2 regions of the Georgenia soli genome follow, and region 1 is predicted to be linked to the other one. Evidence: riboswitches for the same ligand, from Rfam matches in the RefSeq annotation. Region 1 holds a riboswitch; the other holds the start of a gene.
What was found. A riboswitch is a leader RNA that binds a small molecule or an ion and turns the genes downstream of it on or off. The one in region 1 is predicted to bind S-adenosylmethionine.

Region 1 (5,693 bases):
CTCCTGGCTGGCCTTCGCCGACCAGAAGGTCGAGGAGGTCGTGCTGCTCGCGCGGGGGCTGGCGGAGGGGCGCGAGGCGGTCGAGGAGGAGCTGGAGGAGGCCGCGGAGGCGAGACGCTCCCGCCTGGCCCACTCCGGCGTCGTCCGGGACGACGTGCGGGAGCAGGTCGCGGCGAGCGCGAGGGAGGATCTGGCGCGGGCGCCGTACGAGGAACGGGTGGCCGCCCAGGGGGAGATCCTCGACCTGCCGGTGCTCGCGACGACGACGATCGGCTCCTTCCCGCAGACGCCGGAGCTGCGCCGGGCTCGGGCGGCGCTGCGGCGCGGGGAGCTGGACCGCGCCGCCTACGAGGACACGGTGCGCGGCGAGATCGCCCGGGTGGTCCGGATGCAGGAGGAGCTGGGGCTGGACGTGCTCGTCCACGGCGAGCCGGAGCGCAACGACATGGTGCAGTACTTCGCCGAGCAGCTCGACGGGTTCGTCGTCACCGAGCGCGGCTGGGTGCAGTCCTACGGCTCGCGGTGCACGAGGCCGGCGATCCTGTGGGGCGACGTCGTCCGGCGCAGGCCGATGACGCTGCCCTGGATCTCCTACGCCGCGTCGCTGACCGACCGGCCCGTGAAGGGCATGCTCACCGGACCGGTCACGATGCTGGCGTGGTCCTTCGTCCGCGACGACCTGCCCGTCGGCGAGGTGGCCCAGCAGCTGGCGCTCGCGCTGCGGGACGAGATCGCCGACCTGCAGGCGGCCGGCATCCGCATCGTGCAGGTGGACGAGCCGGCGCTGCGCGAGAAGCTGCCGCTGCGGCGCGCCGACCGCGACGGCTACCTGGCGTGGGCCGTGCGGGCGTTCCGGCTGGCGACCTCGGCGGCGGAGCCGGCGACCCAGATCCACACGCACCTGTGCTACTCGGAGTTCGGCGAGATCCTCGACGCGATCGACCAGATGGACGCCGACGTCACGAGCATCGAGGCGGCGCGCTCGCGGATGGAGATCCTGCCCCAGCTGCGGGCCGCCGGGTTCCGACGGGGCATCGGCCCTGGCGTGTACGACATCCACTCCCCGCGCGTGCCCAGCACCGAGGAGATCGCCGGGCTGCTCACCGCCGCGCTGGACGCGGTGCCCGCCGGGCAGCTGTGGGTCAACCCGGACTGCGGGCTGAAGACCCGCCGCTACGAGGAGACGACGGCGGCGCTCGCCAACCTCGTCGAGGCGGCAAGAACCGTCCGTGACTCCCTCTCCTGACCTTCCCGCTCCCCTCCCCGCGAGACGTCAACTTCTCCGCGAGCGGTCAAGTTCTCCGTGAGACGTCAACTTCTCCGCGAATGGTCAAGCTCTCCGTGAGATGTCAACTTCTCCTTGAGCGGTCAAGTTCTCGTTCTCGTCGAGTGGTCACGTTCTCCACCGGGTGCCGGGCCCGGGCGGCAGCACCGGCTCAGTCGGCGAGCTCCGGCGGCCACACCACGCGGAAGCGCTCGAAGACGATCTCGTCCTCGTCGGTGAAGCGCGCGCCCCGCGCGGCGCACGTGCGTTCCCAGTAGCGGCGGTGCTCGCGCAGCCACGACTCCAGGGTGCGGTCGTCCTCGCCCTCGTCCCGGGCGAACGCCTCGTCGGCGTCGGCGATGGTCCCCAGCCGCAGCTCGGTGCTGCGCAGCACGGCGCGCGGCACTCCGGCGCCGTCGCACGCCACCCAGTGGGAGCCGACCTGGGGCAGCCTCTCGCCGCGCGCGAGGAACTCGGACACGAGGTCGGCGGTGGCGCGCTTCGGGCCGTGGAGCACGAGACCGAGCAGCTCGTCGGACAGCTCGGCGGAGTCGCCGAACCGGTCCACGGTGTGCTGCGGCGCGGCCGCCACCGCCTCCGGGTGGGCGGCCGCGTACGCGGTCCACATGCGTTCCGCGGCCACCGTGTCGAGCGGGGACGGCGGGGTGCGCCGCCCGGGCGTCGTGCGGTCGGCGCCGTCCGGCGTGGGCACGTCCCGGGCGGCGTCAGCCGGCCGCACGTCCTGATTCGTCATGCCGGGGATCGTCCCACGGTCGCCCGCTCAGCGGCGGGGTGCCCGCACCCCCCGGCCGGTCGCGAGGTCGACGAAGATCGGGTCGCCCTCGCCCGCCCACAGCTCCGGCGTCTCGGGCTCCGGCACGGGCCCGACGCCGCGCAGGAGCAGCACGTTGAGGATCGCGTCCCCGGACTCCAGCGCGTAGTAGCGCTCGTGCAGCCGAACCGGGGAGCCGGGCGGCGCGACGACCGAGAGGTCGTGGTGCTGCCAGATCTCGGCCGTGCCGGAGCCGTCGAGGTAGTCGACGACGGCGACGTTGTCCTCGCCCGACGCCCGGACGACGCCGTCGCGCCAGCCCCAGGGCGTCCGCCGGATGAACCCGGCGTGGATGAAGTGGATGAGGTGCCCGGCGCGGTAGGACCGGCACGGCCCGGGGCGCGTGCACTCGCGGTCCGGGACGGCCGCGGCTCCGCCGTCGTGGCCGGGGAAGGACGGGGTGGGGCTCATGGAAGCTCTCCTGGGTCAGCGCTCTTCTCGCGCCGGGCGGCGCGGGCGGGTCTTCCTCCGGGGGCACCGTGCGCGTCGCGCGGTTGCCGGACCAGCACGCCGGAGGGCGTGGCGCTGGTCCTCTTGACCACCACGCACCCTACCGACCCGCGCCGACATCGGGACCCGCAGCCCGCCGACCTCCCCATTTCTGGTGGCTGACCGCAGGGGCGGGCGCTGGCTACGCTCCTGGACCGTGCGGTCGACGAGGACCGGCGTGACGGAACGGACGGCGGAATGCTCCGACAGATCGGCTCCCGGGTCGCGGCCGGTGCGCTGGCCGCCGTCGTCCTCGGGGTTCTGGCGGGCGGTGTGGCCCGCGTGCTCATGCGGCTGCTCGTGGTGCTCAGCGGGGACGCCCCCCGCTTCTCCACCACCGGCACGCTGGGCGTGCTCCTGATCTTCGCGATGGTCATGCTGCCGGGCGCGATCGTCACGGCGCTCGGTCGGCGCCGCGCGGGCACGGTGCTGCTCGTGCTGGGCGCTGCGCTCCTGGTGTTCCAGAGCGTCAACATCCCGCTGCAGGAGGACCGGACCGGCTTCATGTCGGCGGGGCCGGGCGCGCTGGCCCTGACTCTGGTGGTGCTGCTCGCCTTCCCCGCGGTCATCGTGGCCCAGACCGTCGCGACGTCCCAGCTCGCCGTCGCCCTGACGCGGCGGCTCGCCGTCGTCGTCCCGACGGCGGAGCGGGCCGCCGTCTAGAGTCCCGTGGGCGCGAGAAGCAGGCGCGCGAGGATCGTGGCCCCGGCGCTGGAGGCGATCGTCACCACCCGGGCGAAGGTGCCCTCGTCGAACGGCCACTCCTGGATGCGCTCGGCCCGTCGCTCCAGGCTCTCGGCGGCACCGAGGAGGCCGGCGTGCTGCTGGAGGACGTCGAGGGTCGGAGCTCCCCGTAGGTCCCGGTACGCCTGCCGGTAGAGCTCCGTCGCCTGCGCGCGCTCGCGTTCCTTGACGGCCACCATCTGCCGATGAAGGTCGCTCAGGGAGAGGAAGAACAGCGCCACGGCGGCCACCAGCACGCCCGCGCCGACGAGCGTCACGGGAAGGTCGGACAGACCGGTCAGCACCACCGGGCCGACGCTGCCCAGGATCAGCCAGAACCCCGTGAACGCGAGGCGGCCCACCGGCTGGAGCCCGAGGGTGCGGTCGCCGTCGTAGTCCCGCAGCGTCACGTGCCCGCGTCCGAGGCGGATCAGGCCGAGCTGGAGCGCCACGTACACCCAGAACGCCGTGCAGAGCGGGATGCCGATCACCACCCACGTGACGCCCTGGATCAGGGCCGCCCCGGGCTCGGCGCGGACCATCTCGTCCAGCGGCAGCACGACGCCGGTCGCCGCCAGGAGGACGAGCGGGGCGGTCACGCTGTCGAGGCCGCGGAAGAGGTGCTCCACGTCCGGCCGCGCCTCCTCGACCGAGTCCGTCAGCCTCACCTGCAGCCGCCGGAGCTCCTCGGTGATGCGGGAGACGCCCCAGAGCGAGAGGACGACGGCGAAGGACGTCGCCGTTCTGTTGAGCACCTCTCCCCACGGGATCCCGCCGGGCCACGACGGGGCCAGGAGAGCCACCGCGGCGAGGTTGAGCCACGGCACCAGACCCCAGACGACGATCAGCAGGGGGCGGGACCCGGGCAGCGCGGCGAGGATCCGCTCTGTCGGGGGAGCCGCCGGCGGGCGGGTGGTCCGGCCGGCGGCGACGTCCGAGGTCCGTGCGCCGTGCAGGGCGTCGGCCACGGCCTCACCGGCGCCGGAAGGTGGTTCCCGGTAGCGCATGTCGGCACCGCCATCTCTGGTCAGCGTCACCGGCCGCTTCCGAGGTCCTCCCGCGCCCGCCGTCCCACGCCGTCCCCACTCCGTCGCCGGACGGAGCGAGTGGTCGGGCCTCGCCGGTGGCTGGTGATCCTGATTATCGGCGCTCGACGCGGCCGTGGGTACTGCGGGTGCGCCCCTCGGGGTGGGTGCCTACCGTCGAGGGGGTCAGGGTGGGCGCCCGCCGGGCGCCCACCGAGCGCACGAGACGGAGAAGGGGAACCCTATGAGGACTACCGAGATGCTGGCCGCGCACCCGTCGGAGCCGACCATGGACGCGAAGCTCCTGAGCCGGGCGATCGACGCGCTCGCCGCCTGCGCCCAGACCTGCACGGCCTGTGCCGACGCCTGCCTGGCCGAGGACATGGTGGCCGAGCTGCGCGGGTGCATCCGCACCGACCTGGACTGCGCCGACATCTGCGCGACGACGCTGCGCGTCCTGACCCGTCAGACCGGGGCCGACGTCACCGTGGTCCGAGCCCAGCTGCAGGCGTGCGTCGTGGCGTGCCGCACCTGCGGGGACGAGTGCGAGTCGCACGCCGAGATGCACGAGCACTGCCGGGTGTGCGCCGAGGCGTGCCGGGAGTGCGAGGAGGCCTGCACGCAGCTGCTCGCCACCATCGCCTGACGGCTGCGCGGCACCGAACGAGAGATCTCCGCGAGGAAACTCTTCGGCCGGGCGGGAACAGATGCGGTGGCTGGGTGGTTACGACTCATACCCCCCTGGGGTATGAAAGCAACAGTCTCGGCCCAGACGGCCCGGAGAGAGAGCGACGACCATGGCGCACCACGAGCACGCCGAGCACCGGAGCGGAGCAGGATCGCCCCCGCACGAGGGGCACGCCGCGCCACCGCCTGAGCACGACCGTCACGGAGGCGTCGACACCCGCGCGCTCCACGCCGCGCACGCGGGGCACGACATCTCCGGTCACGACGCCCATGCGGCTCACGACGCCCACGCGGGTCACGACATGTCGGGCCACGGCGGCCACGGTCACGCCGGGCACGGGGACCACGTCGGGCAGTTCCGCCGGCTCTTCTGGATCATGCTCGTCCTGGCGATCCCGACCGTGCTGCTCAGCCCGGTGTTCGCCATGATCATCGGCTACGAGCTGCCCGACCTGCCGGGCATCACCTGGGTCGCCCCCGTGCTCGGGACGGTCATCTACGTCTGGGGCGGGCGGCCGTTCCTCACCGGCGCCGTCAGTGAGCTGCGGGCCCGGAAGCCCGGGATGATGCTGCTGATCGGCATGGCCATCACGGTCGCCTTCGTCGCCTCCTGGGGCGCACAGCTCGGCCTCCTCTCGCCCCAGCTCGAGTTCTGGTGGGAGCTCGCCCTGCT
Region 2 (5,693 bases), 1.4 Mb from region 1:
GACGCCCTGGCCGCCGGGTGAAGCGTTCGGGTTTTCGTGCCGCTCTCATACTGGCTGGGCCTCGGGCTCGAGGGCAGCGTAGTGGGCCTGCTCGTGCTCGACGGGCGGGACCATCCCGATGCTGGAGTGCAACCGGGTGTTGTTGTACCAGGCGACCCACCCGGCGGTGGCGAACTCGACGTCGCCGAGGGTCTTGTACGCCCCGTCGTGGAAGACCGTGGTGGCGATGCACTCGGTCTTGTACAGGCCGATGATCGACTCCATCAGGGCGTTGTCGTAGGCGTCGCCGACCGTGCCGATCGAGGGCGCGATGTCCTCCACGGCCAGGTGCTCGGTCAGCCGGATCGAGGTGTACTGGCTGCCCGCGTCGGAGTGGTGGATCAGCTGCCCGCGCGAGACGGGCCGCTCCTCGCGGTCGCGCTGCCAGATCGCCATGCGCAGCGGGACCATCACCAGGTCGGTGACCTTGGTGCGCTGGGCGTGCCAGGCCAGGATCCGCTGGGCGAAGACGTCGACGATGAAGGCGACGTAGACGAACCCCTCCCAAGTCCGCACGTAGGTGAAGTCGGTGACCCACACCAGGTTCGGCGCCGGCGCGGTGAAGTCCCGGTTGAGCAGGTCCCCGGCCCGTTTGCCGTCCTTGCCCGGCACGGTGGTGCGGTGGCGCCGGGCCCGGCTGATCCCGTGGTGGCCCAGGGCCCGCATCGCGGCGTCGACGCGCCCGTAGGAGACCTCCAGGCCGCCCCGCCGGAGCAGGGCGGTCATCTTCCGCCGCCCGTACAGGCCTTCGGGCAGCAGCCGGTACCGGCCCGTGGTGGGGTCCAGGACGAACGCCAGGGAGTGGATGGCGTTGACCAGGTACGCCATCGCCAGCTCCCGCGGCGCCAGGGAGGTCCGGGCCCGCCAGGCCCGGTAGGTCCGCGCGGCGACCTGCAGGCCCTGGTCAGACAGGACCCGGCAGACCGACTCGACCGAGCGGCCCTGGGCGTGCTGGGAGCGGATGAACTCCATGATCATCGGTTTCGGGGGTCGAGCTCCCCCGCGAAGAAAGTCGCCGCGGACCTCAGGATCGCGTTGTCCTCCTCCAGGCGCCGCACCCGCGCCTTGAGCGCCTTGATCTCCTCGCGTTCCTGGGTCGTCATCCCGTCCCGGGCGCCGGCGTCGACATCGCCCTGACGCACCCACCCCCGCAACGTCTCCCGGGACATCCCCAGACGCGCCGCGACCGCCTCGCACGCCTTGGTGATCGACCCGTACTCCGGGACCTGCTCCCTGACCATCCGCACCGCGCGCTCCTTCGCCGCGGCGTCGTACTGCTTCGGCATACCTGCATCCTTCCTCGCAAGAAACGATGCGGCACACAAACCCGAACGCTTCACCGCCGCCCACCTCGGCATCCTGCTGTGCTGGCACCACCACGACTACGTCCACCAACGCAACATCACCATCCAACGCGTCGGCGACCAGTGGATCTTCACCCGCCCCGACGGCACCACCATCACCACCATCCGCGCCGCCTGACCCGGCACAACGACAACGCGCCGGACACGCACGCACCGGAAGAGCATCGCCGCACCAGCGAGGGCCGCAGACCCACGGTCTGCGGCCCTCGCTCGCCGGTGACGCCTCGCCCTTCTCACCGGCCCCGCAGCACGAGCCCTGCCTACCGAAGCAAGCAGGGCAGCCAGCAGCGCCGGCTCCGACGGAGCGCCCGGTTCAGGCCACCGGCACAGCGGCCAGTCGACTCGCCGGGCCGTGAACGCGAGAGGCGGCAGTAGTGCGGACAGAACCGTTCCGCGTGCCGTGCCCACCGGCGGCGCGCCTGACGTCGTCGGGACGACGCGGGGTCGGGCGGGAGGCGACCGTGTGCTCCTCGACGAGGCCACGGGCGCGAAGCTCCGGCACGACACCCTTCAGCAGCGCGGCCACGTCGGCGGGAACCGACCCCGGCAGCACGACGAACCCGTCTGCCGCGCCCGCACTCACCCAGGTCTCGACCACGTCTGCGACGTCGGTGACGGTGCCGTAGGCGCGGAGCGCTCCCGCCCAGGACGCCTGGTCCCCGTCGATGTCGGCGATCAGCCCGGCCCGCTCCTCGGCGCTGGCCCGGTCCTGCGAGACGACGGCGTGCAGGTCGACGAGGACGCGCACGTCGTCCTCCCGGCCGGCGGCGCGGGCCGCCGCACGGACCGCGTAGCGCAGCTCGCGCGCCCAGCCGAGGTCCTCCTCGCGGATGCGCACGATGTCCGCGTGCGCGCCGGCCAGCGCGACATCCTGCTCGCCCGAGACCTGCAGCACCACGCTCGGGCGCGGCGAGCGCGTACGCGCCCCGGCGATCGAACGGGACACCCCTGGCAGCGACCGCGCGAGGTTCTCACCGCCGCCGGCGAGCTGGAGGCCTGTCCACGTGCCGTGCTCTCGGGACACCTGCGCCAGCTCACCGGCCACAACGCCGAGGTCGGCGCGCCCGGCGGGAACGCTGGGAATCAGGCCGGCTGACCCGGCGTGCGGGCTGATGCGCCGCGCGGCGACGACGGGGTCGAGCCAGTCGTCGCGGCGGACCGCCCGGTCGGAGCGCAGCCGGAACTGCTCGCCGAGAGAGACGAAATCGACGCCGCTGTGGTGCGCGGCGCGGGTGTAGGACGCCAGCTTGGCGAGGTCGCACTTCTCGACCGGCAGGTCGGCGGAGAGTCCCGTCGCGGACGTCGAGACTCCAAGGCCGGTGAGGTCCAGGCCGATGGTGGCGCGCGGAGTGTTGGAGGTACGGGTGGGCAGCAGAGAGACAGTCATGGTGCACGTCCAAGGTGTCGTCGCGCGGTCGCGCGCAGGCAGGAAGGAGGCTGACCGAGCCGGTCCACGCCACAGGCGTCTCACTCGCCCGGGTGTGGGCTCAGGTCAGGGGTGATGCGTCGGCGCGCAGTTCAGCGCCGGGGCATCGCGGAGGAACGTCGTTCAGGCGGACATTCGCGAACGACAGCACATGCACATGCACATGGAGCGGCCAGCAGAGAAGACGTTCTGCCTAGGGCTCGTGTGCGCGTTCATGTCGTTCCGGTTCCTTCGTGCTCATGCACCTGGAGGTGCGTGTCGTTGCCCTCACGGGCCAGGTCGTCACCCCGGGGCACCCCCCGCACGTGGGGGGTTGCCGACCAGCAAGCCGGGACTTAGCGCACTTACGTGCGCACTGGTGCTCGAGACCTGGAGGTGACGTTAGGCCAGCGATACTTCAGGTGTCAACGAACGGCGTGTCGCCACGGGATGCGATGACGCCGCCGTGAGGGGCACCCCGGGCGGCCCGCTGCCCCTGGGACCGCGCGTTCGGACCGCGCGTTCGGGCCGTGCTCCTGGGGACCACGCCGAAGGGCCGGGCACCCGAAAGGTGCCCGGCCCGGCGACCGCGCTCAGCTCTTCGCCGGGTTCTCCGGCTCTCCGAGCGAGAGCATCAGTCGGTTCGCCCAGTTGAAGAACGCCGCCCCGTGAACGAGGTCGGCGATCTCGAGATCGTCGAGCCCCTGCTCCCGAAGATCTCTGACCTCCTGCTCACCGAAGCCGACCGGGGTGCGGGTCAGCGCCACGGAGGCCGCGACGACGGCGTTCCAACGTGGGCCGAGGTCCGCCCCGACGCCCTCGTCGAGCAGCTGCTGGACGTCGTCGGGTCGGCGGGAGTGGTGGCTGGCGAACCGCGCGTGGACCGACGCGCAGAAGACACAGCCGTTGAGCCGACTCGTAGCGGCGGCCGCCAGCTCGCGCTCCGCACGGGGCAAGCCGCCCTTGGTGTTGTAGAAGATGTCGTTGTCCGTGCGGGTGCGCGCGCCCAGCACCTCGGGGTCGCGGGCCAGCAGCGCGAAGTAGGGGCTTTCCGCGCGGCGACGGTCGACCACACCGTCCCAGTGCCGCTCCGTGAACTTCTCCACCGCCAGAGGCTCCAGCCAGGGAACCCAGCCGAGGTTCTCCTGCGTGAACTTCTCGGGCCGCTCCAGGTCTGGGTAGGTGGTGACCTGCTCCGCGGCGCTGACCGTCTCGGTGGCGATCGTCTTCTCGGTGGACATCAGCGAGCTCCTTCCGACCCGGCGGCGGCGAGCTGGCGCAGCCCGTGCACCACCCGTACCTGGAACGCGAGGAACGCCACGAGCTGGGAGAGCGTGACGATCCCCGTGGTGGACCAGCCCTTCGTCAGCAGGCGGTCGAGGGCCTCGGGCGTCGCCTCCCGCGGGCGGAGCACCAGCAGCTGGGCGTGCTCGAGCGCGGCCGAGAGGCGACCGCCGAGCACCGCCTCCGCGGCCGCCTCGAACGACGGCCCCGGCCGGCTCTCCGGCGCGAGCCCGGGCTCGCGGTAGATCCCGTAGGGCCCGTTGCCCCGGGCACGAGCGACCTCCTCGTCGACCGCCCCGACGACGACGTAGCCGCTTCCCCCGCCGACGGCGGCGAGCCGCGTCGCGTAGTAGTCCCGCAGGTCCTCGGAACCGTGCAGCCCGACGACGAACGTGGCGACGGCGAGCCGTTCCGCGACCGAGATCTGGGAGTCGTCGACCGGGTGGAACAGCGCCTCGTAGGCCTTCTGCGCGTTCGCACGTGCCTCCGGCCGCGCCGCGCGGATCTGGTCCAGCCGGTCACCGGGACGGACACCGAGGAGGTGGTCGACGACGTCGGCCGGTTCTACGATCCCGCCGTAACCCGGCGAGCCCGGATCGGTTCTCACGTCGGTGGCCGGGCCGGCCGGGGTGGTCAATGGGGTCATCTCTCTCCTCACAGAGCAGTGCTGACGAGCGGGGCGGCGTCGGCGCGTGCTGCCGAACCGGGGAACGGGGAGGCATCGCTGTGCGACGCAGTGGTGGCGAGCGGGGCGGCAGCGGCGTGCGGAGCAGCACCCGCGGACGGGTCAATCTCGGCGGACGGGCCCCTGGTGGCCCAGCCCAGGGCGGGGGCGACCTCCGTGGCGATCAGCTCGACGGAGCGCAGGACGTCCTCGTGGGGCGGGTCGATCGAGTGCACCTGGAAGCTGACGTCCGTGGCGCGGGCGAGCGCCGTGTCCTGCCGCAGCAGCTCCACGACCTCGTCGGGCGTCCCGACGTAGCTGTCCGTGCGCCGGATGACGGTGTCGAGGTCGTCGATCGGCAGGTCGTGCCTGATCGCCCGCAGCTTCTCGACCGCACGGAACAGACCGGCGCCCGCGAGCACCCGCGCCCGCTGCCGGTCCTCCGTGACGAACAGGGTGCGCGAGGCGAGGATCCGCGGCTCGACCCCCGTGGGCAGCGCCGCGAGGTAGGCGTCGATCACCGGGTGCTGGATCTCGCTCAGCGAGGCGTCCGGCGCGCCGGCCGGGCGGGGCTGCGTGCGCGAGAGCATGAGCCCGTCGCCGGCCGCGCCCGCCCGCTCGGCGCCGGCGGCGGAGAACGTGGCCTGCCACAGCCGCTGCGCCAGCCCTGGCGCCGGCGGATAGAGCTGGTTGTGCGGGTGGCCGAGGTCCCCACCGGCCAGCGCGCCGCGCAGGACGTCGAGGTGCGCCGCGTGCACAGCGTGCTTGTCGGCCACGTCGAGGCCGAACGCCGAGAACGACTTCGGCGTCCCGCCGGAGCCGAGCCCCAGCTCGAGGCGCCCGCCGGAGAGCACGTCCAGCACCGAGGCATCCTCGGCCACCCGCACCGGGTTCTCCAGCGGCAGGGTGATGATCGCCGTGCCCAGGCGGATGCGCT

Region 2: another riboswitch for S-adenosylmethionine. It lies ahead of ATJ97_RS16835 (LLM class oxidoreductase); the one in region 1 lies ahead of ATJ97_RS10455 (hypothetical protein).

The regions. Positions count from the first base shown of each region.
Region 1 covers NZ_PDJI01000004.1:2,027,402-2,033,094, reverse strand. Annotated here, with positions in the region: gene metE (5-methyltetrahydropteroyltriglutamate--homocysteine S-methyltransferase) at 1-1,246, shown strand, start outside; gene ATJ97_RS10460 (ASCH domain-containing protein) at 1,437-1,892, opposite strand; gene ATJ97_RS10455 (hypothetical protein) at 2,046-2,507, opposite strand; SAM riboswitch class IV at 2,523-2,636, opposite strand; gene ATJ97_RS10450 (hypothetical protein) at 2,784-3,248, shown strand; gene ATJ97_RS10445 (hypothetical protein) at 3,245-4,345, opposite strand; gene ATJ97_RS10440 (four-helix bundle copper-binding protein) at 4,578-4,979, shown strand; gene ATJ97_RS10435 (heavy metal translocating P-type ATPase) at 5,131-5,693, shown strand, end outside.
Region 2 covers NZ_PDJI01000004.1:3,441,166-3,446,858, reverse strand. Annotated here, with positions in the region: gene ATJ97_RS16845 (DUF222 domain-containing protein) at 1-21, shown strand, start outside; one part of gene ATJ97_RS16840 (IS3 family transposase) at 46-1,052, opposite strand; one part of gene ATJ97_RS16840 (IS3 family transposase) at 1,052-1,325, opposite strand; gene ATJ97_RS16835 (LLM class oxidoreductase) at 1,717-2,790, opposite strand; SAM riboswitch class IV at 3,082-3,199, opposite strand; gene ATJ97_RS16830 (alkylhydroperoxidase domain protein) at 3,402-4,049, opposite strand; gene ATJ97_RS16825 (CMD domain protein) at 4,049-4,738, opposite strand; gene ATJ97_RS16820 (putative FMN-dependent luciferase-like monooxygenase) at 4,747-5,693, opposite strand, start outside.